3 regions of the Acetobacter persici genome follow, and region 3 is predicted to be linked to each of the others. Evidence: predicted binding sites of a transcription regulator. Region 3 holds the regulator's gene; each other region holds the start of a gene.
The links. The regulator LexA, encoded in region 3, represses DNA repair genes until DNA is damaged. The targets are predictions, from matches to a motif close to TGTTCTANNTANGTTC.

Region 1 (4,173 bases), on a different contig from region 3:
GGTCTCCCCATTCCAGGCCAGCGAGCCTTTGGGCGTGAGGATCACCCAGTCCATATCCACAAAGCGTTTTGAAAAAAACGGTGCCACACTGGGCAGAACGTAATGGTCCGGTTCAAACCACGCATAAAAGGAGCGGCGGCCTGCCTGTGCCGCGCCATGTTCACGGAAGCGGACATAGGCGGTCATTTTATGCGTATCTTCCCGCACCTGTTTGTGCATGTACAGGGCGCGGGCAATGTCCGGGTCTGTCGCGATGCTGGCCAGAGCCGGTTCTGTCTGCGCGCGCCAGAGGATGCGATAGGCCAGAGCAAAGCGTGTCTGGTCCGCATGGCGCAGAATGGAGCGCAGCAGGGCGAGGCAGTTGCTCCGCAAAACCGGAGGCTGTGCGCCCGCTTTTGGGGTGGGGGCGACTAAAGGCGTATCAAACAGCGTTGTTTCGGCCGAGGCGCAGCGCCATTCAATTTCTTCCGGCGCGCGGTCTGCCAGAAAGCACTGGCGGGCCAGAGGCCGCCATGCGGAAAAGGATGTGTGATCATCCAGAATAAAACCGTAGGCCATGAGCAGAAACCACGTGTTCAGAAAAGGGCAAGTTGCTGGGGTTGCGGCACAAAAAGCTGGCGGAGATTCTGCTGGTCCGCCAGCCTGCCGGGGGACCAGCCGGTGGTGTAGAGAAACGGTTTGATCTTGCGGATGGAGACTTTCAGCTTTGCAAGGTCTTCCAGCCGCAGGTGCCTGTGGCGGCGTGCGGCAACAATGGCCTGCACGGAGCGCACCCCAAGCCCCGGCACCCGCAGCAGCATTTCCTTGGGGGCGCGGTTGAGGTCTATGGGGAACAAAGCGCGGTTTGCCAGAGCCCATGCCAGTTTGGGGTCCAGTTCAAGGTCCAGCATACCATCCGTGCGGGCGGCGGTAATTTCAGAAAACTGAAAGCCATAGAAACGGAAAAGCCAGTCCGCCTGATACAGCCGGTGTTCCCGCAGCAGCGGTGGCGGCCGGATGGGCAGAATGGCGGAGGCATCCGGAATGGGGCTGAAGGCGGAGTAATAGACGCGCCGCAGCTTATAGCCTGTGTAAAGTGAGGAACTGCTGGACAGGATATCGCGGTCGGTGGCCTGATCAGCCCCCACAATCATCTGTGTGCTCTGGCCGCCGGGGGCAAAACGCGGGGCTTTCCGGCCGGTGAGGGTGCGGTCTTTCGCGGCATCAATATGCGTGCGCATCTCCCCCATGGACTGGCGGATTTCCGAGGCATGTTTTTGCGGGGCGTAGTCCGCCAGTCCGCGTTCCGTCGGCATTTCCACATTGATGGAAAGCCTGTCCGCATACAGCCCGGCTTCCGCCAGAAGGGCGGGGGAGGCGTTGGGAATGGTCTTGAGGTGGATATAGCCCCGGAATTTGTGCGTCTGCCGCAACTCCCGCGCGACGCGCACCATCTGGCTCATGGTGTCATCGGATGAGCGGATGATGCCGGAGGAGAGGAACAGGCCCTCGATATAGTTCCGGCGATAGAACTCCAGCGTCAGCCAGATCACTTCATCCGGTGTAAAGCGCGCGCGTGGCACGTTGGAGGACGAACGGTTGATGCAGTACGCGCAGTCATAAATACAGAAATTGGTCAGCAGGATTTTCAGCAGGGAAATACAGCGGCCATCCGGGGTAAAGGCATGGCAGATACCGTTGCTGACAGACCCGAGCCCTTTGCTGGCGGCGGAGTCGCGCTTGCCCGCGCCGCTGGAGGAGCAGGACGCATCATATTTGGCGGCATCGGAGAGCAGCGCCAGACGGTCGGACAAGCTTTGCTTCATGATGTTCATGATATGTTCTTGTCTGGCGCATTGCAAGAGATCTCTCCTGTTCTGCCGGACTTTCCCCGCCTGCGCGGCGGAAAGCTGCGGAAACGGCTCCTGTTTTAACCTGAAACAGAAATTCACATATTCGTGCGATGAATGATTTTGAGAAGCATGTCCGCAACGGTGGGGGTATGGAGGCGTTGGGAACAGACTTTCCTCGGTCAGTGACAACCAAGAAAAAATAAAGGATCTGGTCCATGCAGATTTCCACAGAGACCCTGCTTCGGTCCTACCGCGCCATGCGCACCATCCGGGTGTTTGAAGAACGCCTGCATCGTGAATTTGCTACCGGAGAAATACCGGGTTTTGTGCATCTCTATTGCGGCGAGGAAGCCTCCGCCGTGGGAGTGTGCGCAAACCTGACGGAGCAGGATACCATTGCCAGCACCCATCGCGGCCACGGGCACTGTATTGCCAAAGGTGTTGATGTGGGCGGCATGATGGCCGAAATTTATGGCCGCAAATCCGGCGTGTGCCGGGGGAAGGGCGGCTCCATGCATATTGCCGATCTTTCCAAGGGCATGCTGGGGGCCAATGGCATTGTGGGCGGTGGCCCGCCGCTGATCTGCGGGGCGGCCCTTTCCCACAAGGTTTTAAAAGATAACGGCGTGGCCGTCGCCTTTTACGGGGATGGCGCCTCGAATGAAGGTACGACGCTGGAAAGCCTCAATCTGGCGACGGTCTGGCAACTGCCTGCGGTGTTTGTGGTTGAAGATAACGGCTATGGCGAGGCCACCGGCGCGTCCTACGCCTGTGCGGGCAACCAGAAGGACCGCGCTGCCGGGTTTGGCATGCCGTATATGGAATGTAATGGCTCGGACTTCTTTGCGGTGCATGATGCCGCGCGCGATGCCATTGACCATGCCCGCTCCGGCAAGGGGCCGGTGATGCTCCATGTGCATCTGGAACGCTGGTACGGGCATTTTGAAGGCGATTCCATGAGCTATCGTGCCTCGAACGAAGTGGCCGATGCCAAGAAAAACCGTGACTGCCTTGAGAGTTTCCGCAAACGCGTTGAGCAGGACAAACTGCTTGAGCTGAGCGCGCTGGATGAGATTGACGCCGCCGTGGCGGATGAGGTGGAAAGCGCCGTTCAGGCCGCCAAGCAGGCTCCCTGGCCGGAAGAGGCGGACCTCATGGCCGATGTCTACGTCAAGATCTGACGCATTTCAGATGACGCCACACGCACTGCCGTGTGAGCAACCAGCCCGGAAGGGAAGAGACCTATGAGCAAGAAAAGCTTTCGTCAGGCGATTAATGAAGCGCTGCGTCAGGAAATGCGCCGCGACCCCACTGTTGTGCTGATGGGGGAGGACGTTGCCGGTGGGCAGGGTGGTTCTTCCGGCGTGAAGGACGCATGGGGCGGGGTGCTTGGTGTGACCAAGGGCCTGCTGACCGAATTTGGGGAAAGCCGTGTGCTGGACACCCCGATTTCTGAAGCCTCCTACATTGGGGCCGCGGCCGGTGCGGCGGCCACGGGTCTGCGCCCGGTGGCGGAACTGATGTTTGTGGATTTTGTTGGCTGCTGTCTTGATCAGATCATGAATCAGGCCGCAAAATTCCGCTATATGTTTGGGGGCAAAGCCCGCACCCCACTGGTGATCCGCGCGATGTATGGCGCAGGCTTCAATGCGGCGGCCCAGCATAGTCAGGCGCTTTATCCGCTCTTTACGCATATTCCGGGGCTGAAGGTGGTTGTGCCGTCTTCCCCGTACGAGGCGAAGGGGCTGCTGATCGAGGCCATTCGTGATGATGATCCTGTAATCTTCCTTGAAAACAAAGTCATGTATGACGATGAGGAAGAGGTTCCGGATGAGGCCTACACCATCCCGTTTGGGGAAGCGAACCTGACGCGCGAGGGGAATGATGTGACCATTGTGGCCATTGGCCGCATGGTGGGCATGGCGAACGAGGCTGCGGACCGGCTGGCAAAACAGGGTATTTCCTGTACCGTGCTGGACCCGCGCACCACCTTCCCGCTGGATGAGCAGACCATTCTGGAATGTGTGGAAGATACGGGCCGCCTTGTGATTGTTGATGAATCCAGCCCGCGCTGTAACATGGCGTGTGATATTTCCGCCCTAGTGGCCGAGCAGGCGTTCGGGGCGCTCAAGGCCCCGATCCGCCGCGTTGTGCCGCCGCATACGCCCGTGCCGTTTTCCACCCCGCTGGAAAAACTTTACATGCCGAACGCGGACAAGATCGAGGCTGCGGTCAAATCCATCATGATGCAGAAAACGCCAGAGGTTGCCTGAACAATGACACATGCACTGACAGCCCTGACCATGCCCAAATTCGGTCTGGCCATGACCGAGGGTAAGCT
Region 2 (4,173 bases), on a different contig from region 3:
TCCCTCAGCTTGCCCCTGACTATATTGATCAGATTGACGGACTGCTGATTACTGGCGGGGCGTTTGATATTGATCCCGCTTTGTATGGCGAGACCGAGCGCCATAGCAGCGTTACGCTGCGCCCGGTGCGCACGCAGGCCGAGCAGGCTTATCTGGCGACCGCCATGCAGCGCAGGATGCCGGTACTGGGTATTTGCGGCGGCATGCAGCTTCTGGCCGTGGCCCTTGGCGGCACGCTGATCCAGCACATCCCCGATGCCTGCCCCACCGCCCTACCGCATGAACAGCCCAACCCGCGCGATGAAGCCAGCCATGCGGTGCTCCTGACACCGGAGACCCTGCTGGCCCGCTGCGTGGGGCGGCCACGGATGGCTGTAAACTCCTCCCATCATCAGGCTGTGCGCACGCCCGGACGCGGGGTTGTGAATGCTGTGGCGGAAGATGGACTGATTGAAGGGCTGGAAGACCCGGCCCTTCCATTTTGCCTTGGGGTGCAATGGCATCCGGAATTTGGCATAGACCCGGGTGACCGGAGCATTTTTAGCGCCTTTGTGCAGGCAGCAGGAGAATCAGAGTGACGCAGGAATCGCGTGGAGAACGCATTGCCAAATGGCTGGGCCGGACCGGTGTGGCCAGTCGGCGTGATGCCGAGCGGATGATTGAGGAAGGACGGGTCAAGCTGAACAACCAGCCCGTGACTCATCCCGCCACGTTTGTCACTTCCAGTGATCTTGTTCAGGTGGACGGCAATGTTGTTGAGCAGCCCCAGCGCACCCGCCTGTGGCGCTACCACAAGCCGGACGGACTGGTCACGACGCACAAGGACCCGGAAGGCCGCCCCACGGTTTTTGCCTCTCTGCCGGAAGGCATGCCGCGCGTGATCAGCGTCGGGCGGCTGGACCTGAACAGTGAGGGCCTGCTGCTGCTGACCAATGATGGTGAACTGGCACGCAGACTGGAACTGCCGACCAACGGCTGGCTGCGCCGCTACCGCGTCCGCGTGTTTGGTGTGGTGGATGAGGCCCGGCTGGCAGCACTGGCCAAAGGCAGCGTGTTTGACGGCGTACGGTACGGGCCGATTGAAGCCGGACTTGATTCCCGCAAAGGGGACAATGCCTGGCTCACCGTCTCCCTGCGTGAGGGCAAGAACCGGGAAATCCGTAAGGTGATGATGGGCCTGAACCTGCATGTCAGCCGCCTGATCCGCACCAGTTACGGCCCCTTCCAGCTTGGCACCCTGCAACGGGGAGAACTGGAAGAAGTGCCCGGCAAGACCCTGCGTGAACAGATGCCCAAAGCACCGGAAAAAACGCCCCCTCGTAAACCGGCTTCCGCCTCCACTGGCACCAAGACACGTTAGACAATGCGGATTATTGCAGGAGCCCGCAAAGGCCGCATGCTGGCAGCCCCCACCGGCACCACAACCCGCCCCACGGCGGACCGGGTGCGTCAGGCTGTGTTTGATATCCTGCTCCACGCGCCGTGGGGCGGGCCGGACCTGCTGAATGGCGCCCGCGTGCTGGACGCCTTTGCAGGCACAGGTGCGCTGGGGCTGGAAGCACTCTCACGCGGGGCGGATTACGCGACGTTTTTTGAGAAAGACCGCCCCGCCCTTGCGGCCCTGCGCGCCAATATTGCCGGGTGCCGCTGGGAGGACCGGAGCAAGGTTATCCCGCGCGACGTCACGAAGCCGACCCATGCTCCGGCCCCCTGCTCTCTGCTGTTTCTGGACCCGCCCTACCGGCAGGATCTGCCTGCCCGCACACTGGCGGCACTGGATGCACAGGGATGGATTGCCCCCGGCGCTATTGCGGTGATTGAAACCGCAGCACAGGAACCTCTGCCATTACGGCTGGAAAATGCGGAAGAGGCAGACGTCCCGCCACCCGCCGCACCCGCAGGCGAGGGCGAAGAAGCACCTCCTCCCCCTGTTTATGCCGGAACATTACTGGCGGAACGGAAGCACGGCGCGGCACGGCTGACGCTGTGGCGGCTGAAAGCCTAGGCAACAGTACACGCGCAGGGCGCATTCCGCACGGGATGCGTCATTTTACAGAAGAAGAACCAACGGGGAACTGGCGGGTTGCGCAGGAGTGCGCTACACGGGCGGAATACTCTTTATTATTGTTCTAGAAAACGGGGTCACTGATGGCTGGCAGCGTCAATAAGGTTATTCTGGTGGGCAATCTGGGCAAAGACCCGGAAGTCCGCACCAGCCAGAACGGCATGAAAATCGTCTCTTTTTCTATCGCCACCAGTGACACATGGAACGACCGTGCCTCCGGCGAGCGCCGGGAACGCACGGAATGGCACCGTGTGGTAATTTTTAACGATCGTCTGGCCGATGTGGCAGAGCGCTTCCTGCGGAAAGGCCGCAAGGTCTATCTGGAAGGCGCGTTGCAGACCCGCAAATGGACCGACCAGTCCGGCCAGGAACGCTATACGACGGAAGTCATTGTTGAGCGGTTCCGTGGTGAACTGGTTCTGCTCGACAGCCGCAGCGGTGGCGAAGGGGAAGAATCCGGCGGGTATGGCGGCGGTGGCAGCAGCTACGGCGGCGGCAATGCTGGCGGGGGTTACGGTGGCGGCAACTCCGGTGGTTATGGGGGCGGCTCCATGGGCGGGGGTGACTTTGGAGGCTCTTCCGCACCGCGCCAGAATGCGCCCTCCCGCGGGCCCGGCGGCGGTGGCAACTCCGGTGGCTGGGACGCCCCCGGCAACAGTGATCTGGACGACGAAATCCCGTTCTGATTGACTGAGAGGTCTGACAGTCCCTCCCCCGGTCTTCCGCCGGGGTTATGCGGTCTGTCACAACGGGATTGTTCCGTCATGACACCTGCATCCTTAGTACCCCGCTCTTCCGGCCGCCTTGCTGCGATGCTGACGCTGTGTGGAACAGGATGCACCTTTCTTCTCCCTGTTCTGTTTTTTTACAGCCGCGCGCTGAGTGACGTTGCCGCCACACTGATCGGCTGCCTCTTCCTGCTCTATTCCGTTGTGCAGAAAGACTGGCTCTGGACCCGTAAGGACTGGCTGCGCCCCGCCGCACTGTTCTGCGCATTATGCCTGATCTCCTCCGTTTATGTCGGTCTGCGGGAGGCATGGGTACAGGCGTTATGCCTGCCCCGCCTCTTTCTGCTGGCCGCAGCACTGGAAAGCTGGATTCTGGTTTCCGCCACGCGGCGCAAAATGCTGGCTACAATTTTATTCGTGCTGGCCTTCTGGCTGATAGGCCAGTGCTGGAAGCAGTATCTGACCGGCACCAATCTGCTGGGCTACCCGCCTGCTGATGATGGCGCACTGACCGGCCCCTTCATGAAGCCACGGGCCGGATTTACGCTGCTCATGCTGTTTTTTCCGGCGCTGATGCCGGTTGTTCTGCACGCATTCCACACCAGACGCCTCTCCGCATGGGCAGGCGGAGCCTTACTGCTGGTGCTGAGCGTGACAACCATGGTGCTGATCGGCCAGCGGATGAGCAATGTGCTGCTCCTGTTCGGCCTGATGCTGACAGCCCTGATGGTCCGCCGCTTTCGGGTGCCGTTTGTGCTGATTATGGTGGTCGTAGGGGGTCTGATTGCCAGTCTGCCGGTTATCTCCCCGCGCACCTACGCCAAGCTGGTACTGAAGTTTTCCAGCCAGTTACACCATTTTACCCAGAGCGATTACGGCAGGCTGTACCGCACTGCCGTGACAATGGTTGTCTCCCACCCCTGGCTGGGGCTTGGCATGGACGGGTTCAGAAATTTTTGCCACGTCCCGTTCCATACCGAGGCCCTGACGCCATTTGGCCTGCCCCCGCTGGACAGTGATACGGGGAAAGGCTGCAACATCCACCCCCATAATTATTATCTGCAAATTGCCACCACCGCGGGCCTGCCGGGGCTGGCCGCATTTGGCTGGATGATTATGTGCTGGCTGCGCACCGGCCTGCGTGCGCTGGCACCGGCCACGCACCCGCAGCAGGCCATGCTGTTTATTATGTGCTGTGTGCTTTTGTGGCCTGTGGCCTCCACCAGCGCCCTGTTCTCCTTCCCTACAGCGGGCTGGATTTTCCTGTTTGCGGGGTGGATGCTGGCGGCTTCAGCCCAGAGCCGGGCCACAGCCTGCGGCAGCACCACGCATCCTGTTTGTAAGAAAATTTAAATATTTCCTTTTATTAGCGTCCGGCTG
Region 3 (4,173 bases):
CTGAACTTCTGGAAAATTGCCATGCGTCCCGGCAGGCCGCTGATGTTCGGCCAGCTTGGCCACACCCCCGTTATTGGCCTGCCGGGTAATCCGGTGGCAGCGCTTGTATGCAGTCTGGTGTTTATTGCCCCGGCCCTGCGCAAGCTGCTGGGGCTGCCTGTTCCGGATGAAATGGAAACAGAACCCGCCCTGCTCGGGTCGGATATCGCGGAAAATGATCAGCGGCAGGATTTTGTGCGGTGCCGCCTGACTCCGCAGGCTGACGGACAGCTTCCGCTTGCCACTCCGTTCAGCTCACAGGATTCCGCTCAGCTCAATATTTTTGCCCAAAGTCAGGCTCTTCTGATCCGCGCCCCGTTTGCCCCGGCAGATAAAGCCGGAACACCCTGCCGTATTCTGCGCCTGCCCTGAGGCCTTTCAGAACGACACGCTGGAATGCAGCCCAAAAATCGCTTCATCTTTCACCCTGCGGCCTGCGGTATCCAGCACCCCGCCGCTGGGTGAGAGCATCCCCTGCAAATCAGGCTGGATCAGCAGCCAGCGTGTAGCCTGAAACTGGTACGTCAGTTCCAGATGGTATTCCGCATGCTGGGCCAGCGTCCCTGCGCGCCGCTCTGCACGGCGCAGTACAGGACTGGCCTCGCCATAACCAAAGCCAAGAGCCAGCACATCATCCGCGCGCTGGAAGGGCGCGTTGAGCACAAGCCCCGCATCCACAGCATTGGCAATCTGGTTACGATTTGCAGGGGGGGCCCATGTTGCCCGCACAAAGCCCGCGAGCGTCTGCACGCCAGACAGGCTGGCAAGCTCCTGATCCGCCACAGCATATAAAGTCCAGTTGCCTTTATGCCGCACAGAAGAATCGGCCTGATCCGGAAAGCGGCCCGTATCCCCATAGCCGCCCAGCTTATAGGTGCCGTCCCGCCCCCAGAGCTTTGTGTGGTACTGCGCTTCCAGAAACATCAGCACGCCGGTGCCAAAATGGAACCGGGTGCCACTTGGGTCCTGATTCTGGTTCCACGGATCTGCCTCATTCAGGAAACTGGCCCCGATCGGGTTATCATCCGCAACCGCCGCCAGAACCGTCCAGTCATGGGACAGAGCATATTTGAGCCGGAGTGCAGGCGTGCCCAGCGGTGCGGCAGGCCCCTGATCATACAGGTTATTATCCGGCACCATAGGCCAGGAAAATGAGGCGTTCATGAACTGCTGAGCGCCGTCACTCCCCATAAAATCATGGCTGAGGTCCAGCTTGCCAAGCCGCAGGTCCAGCTTGTCATGATCAAAGGTCTGACCATACCAGACCTCATAAAGCCGGAGATTGATATCCGCCTCAATCCCCGAGACCTGATTGAACACATACAGCGGCTGATTGCTGAAGGGATGCCCGCGAATATCCACGCCACTGATCCCGAGAGTGCCGAGCGGCAGATGCGTCAGACGGCCAAGGTCCAGCGAGAGCTGGCCCGTCGTCACCCCGATATAATTATTGGAGGGCTGGCTTCCGCCAACCGGAATAGCCCAGAATTCATTCTGGTCCGTGAGCTGAAAATCCACACCATGCTCAGCGAGAGTACGGCGCACACCGCCCCAGTCCTGCGTCAGACGGTCTTTAAAACTGAACGCATCCTCGCCAGACTGTGCATCCTGCGCTCCGGCCGGAGCCACATTCAGGGTCAGGCAGGCGCAGAACGCTGCCGGAACTGTGATAATTTTTCTAAACACAAAACCTGTTCAAAATTACTATGCTACCGGCTGAAAGAACGGCTCCGGGTCCTGTGGCCAATAGCAACCGCCACCCGCTTAAATCGCCATACTGCAAAGCAACAGGCCCGCAACGGACCCTTCTGTTCCACAACTTTACAGGCCCCGCAAAAAATACAGAAGCGCTTTTGATATGACCGAATAACCCCTTGACCCAAAAAGAGAACTTATGTAGAACAAAGTCTTATAAATACAAAAACGATCATCTGCTCCGGGGTGCCGCAATGCTGACGCGCAAACAGCACAAACTGCTTCTTTTTATTGATTCCCACCTCAAGCAGACGGGTTTTTCTCCTTCTTTTGATGAGATGAAAGAGGCCATGGGCCTGCGCTCCAAATCCGGTATCCACCGCCTGATTTCCGGGCTGGAGGAGCGCGGTTTTCTGCGCCGCCATCATCACCGCGCCCGTGCGCTGGAAGTCATCCACCTGCCGGAAATCATGCCTGCGTCCGAGACTCTCCCCGCCAACGTCGTGCGCGGTGATTTCTCCCGCCCGCAGACAGCGGCACTAAAAATCCCGCTTTATGGCCGCATTGCCGCCGGTCTGCCCATTGAGGCAATGGCCGAGACCGACACCTTTCTGGATATCCCCAAAGATATGGTTGGCTCAGGCGATTACTACGCTCTGGAAGTCACTGGTGATTCCATGATTGAGGCCGGAATTATGGACGGCGACCACGTTATCATCCGCCGCACGGAAGACGCCGAGAACGGGCAGATTGTCGTGGCGCTGATTGATAATAGTGAAGTCACACTCAAGCGCCTGCGCCGTAAAGGCAACACGATCGCGCTTGAACCCGCCAACCCACGCTATGAAACGCGGATTGTCCCGGCGGAGCGCCTGCATATTCAGGGGCGTCTGGCTGGGCTGATCCGCCAGTATCACTAAAGCGCCGCTTGTGCGGCAACCTCACCAAGCGACATGTCTTAGACGCAAGGATTGAGACCAGACCTGAGAAGGAGGGCGTGATTTTGATATCACGCCCTCCTTCTCACTCACACACTCTCCCTGCCTCCACAGACGGCATCCCATGAGGGAATGAGCCCGCTCAGCGTGCGCACCGTCTCCGGTGTAACAGCCTCCTGTTGTGGCAATTCAGCTAGAATCCGCACCTGCCCTTTTTCTTCAATCGTTTTGCGATTCTCAGGGTTGAGTGGCCCGCTCAGCACCACCCCGGCAACAGCCAGACCTCTGGCCCGCATGGCCTCCAGACTGAGCAACGTATGGTTGAGTGTACCCAGCCCGCTGCGAGCAACCAGCACCACCGGCAGCCCCCAGCGTTCTGCCAGATCAAGCATCATCAGCGTATCCGTGGCAGGCACCATCAGGCCGCCCGCCCCTTCCACCACCATCGGGCGTTCCGGGTTCTGCAACGGCAAAGCCAGAAGGGCCGGGTCAATTTCCGCCCCTTCTGCCTGTGCTGCGGCAAGGGGGGAGAGAGACGCCTGATAGGCTCCGGCGGGAGGAATACAGTCCTCCGGCAGACAACCACTCAGTTTTATAACGGTCGCAGTATCCCCTTCTTCATCCGCCAGCCCGCTTTGCAGAGGCTTCCAGTACAGGGCGTTCCATGCCCGCACCAGGCAGGCAGACGTCAGCGTTTTCCCCACGCCGGTATCCGTTCCGGTGACAAACACCCCGGCTCTTAGAGGTTTTTGAAAACAGCCGTACGCCAGATGCCAGGTAGCCAGAGCGCCGCTCGCATCAAAGCGTGCCATCACCCGCCGCAGGTCTGCCGGGGAGAACGCCGCGACACCCTCCCGCGGGACGGACGCTCCGGTTGCCTTCAGATGCCTCACAAAGGCGAGTCCGCTTTCAAAAGGCTGAACACAGCGCTCCGCCACCCACCGCCCCGCACACAGGCGGGGCTGCCACCCCTGCACGGTCCGGGCTTCCGGGTACTCCGGCGTGCCTGCCACAAGCCCTTCTGCCGCGCAGGCATTCTGCCATTCCGCAAATGTGCCATCCAGCAAGGTTGAAACCGCAATCACGCCACCGGGCGTCAGGCGCTCGGCCAGTGTTTGCAGAACAGCGGCGGGTTCGGCCAGCCACTGAAAGACCAGATTGCCGCAAATCAGATCAAACGAGCCCGCAACATCAGGGCGCGCGGCATCCATCTCACAAAACTGCACACGCTTCCCGACACGGTTGCGGGCACGTTCCAGCATCTTGGGGGCAATATCTGTCGCAATCAGTTCAGCCTCAGGCCACGTGTCATGCAGCATCTGCGTCAGAAAGCCAGTGCCACATCCCACTTCCAGAATACGGCGTGGCGCTTTGCCGGCCAGCCGGAACTGTAACAAGTCAAACAGCCGCCGCGCCGCCACACGTTGCAGCAGTGCCGCCGCGTCATAGCCTTCAGCAGCATCAAAACTGTGCTGAATACGGGTCTGTCGGGAATGGGCAG

Region 1: JK199_RS02310 (putative DNA modification/repair radical SAM protein) is a predicted target of LexA. The motif match lies at 1,808-1,823, and genes of this name have one in related genera.
Region 2: ssb (single-stranded DNA-binding protein) is a predicted target of LexA. The motif match lies at 2,062-2,077, and genes of this name have one in related genera.

What each region holds. Positions count from the first base shown of each region.
Region 1 covers NZ_JAERKU010000002.1:22,211-26,383, forward strand. The annotation lists gene JK199_RS02305 (TIGR03915 family putative DNA repair protein) at 1-558, opposite strand, end outside; gene JK199_RS02310 (putative DNA modification/repair radical SAM protein) at 576-1,805, opposite strand; gene JK199_RS02315 (thiamine pyrophosphate-dependent dehydrogenase E1 component subunit alpha) at 2,048-3,013, shown strand; gene JK199_RS02320 (alpha-ketoacid dehydrogenase subunit beta) at 3,077-4,105, shown strand; gene JK199_RS02325 (acetoin dehydrogenase dihydrolipoyllysine-residue acetyltransferase subunit) at 4,109-4,173, shown strand, end outside.
Region 2 covers NZ_JAERKU010000016.1:19,534-23,706, forward strand. The annotation lists gene JK199_RS13690 (gamma-glutamyl-gamma-aminobutyrate hydrolase family protein) at 1-578, shown strand, start outside; gene JK199_RS13695 (pseudouridine synthase) at 575-1,360, shown strand; gene rsmD (16S rRNA (guanine(966)-N(2))-methyltransferase RsmD) at 1,364-2,005, shown strand; gene ssb (single-stranded DNA-binding protein) at 2,149-2,751, shown strand; gene JK199_RS13710 (O-antigen ligase family protein) at 2,830-4,146, shown strand.
Region 3 covers NZ_JAERKU010000003.1:147,705-151,877, reverse strand. The annotation lists gene JK199_RS05075 (molybdopterin molybdotransferase MoeA) at 1-411, shown strand, start outside; gene JK199_RS05070 (carbohydrate porin) at 418-1,725, opposite strand; gene lexA (transcriptional repressor LexA) at 1,989-2,654, shown strand; gene bioD (dethiobiotin synthase) at 2,762-4,173, opposite strand, start outside.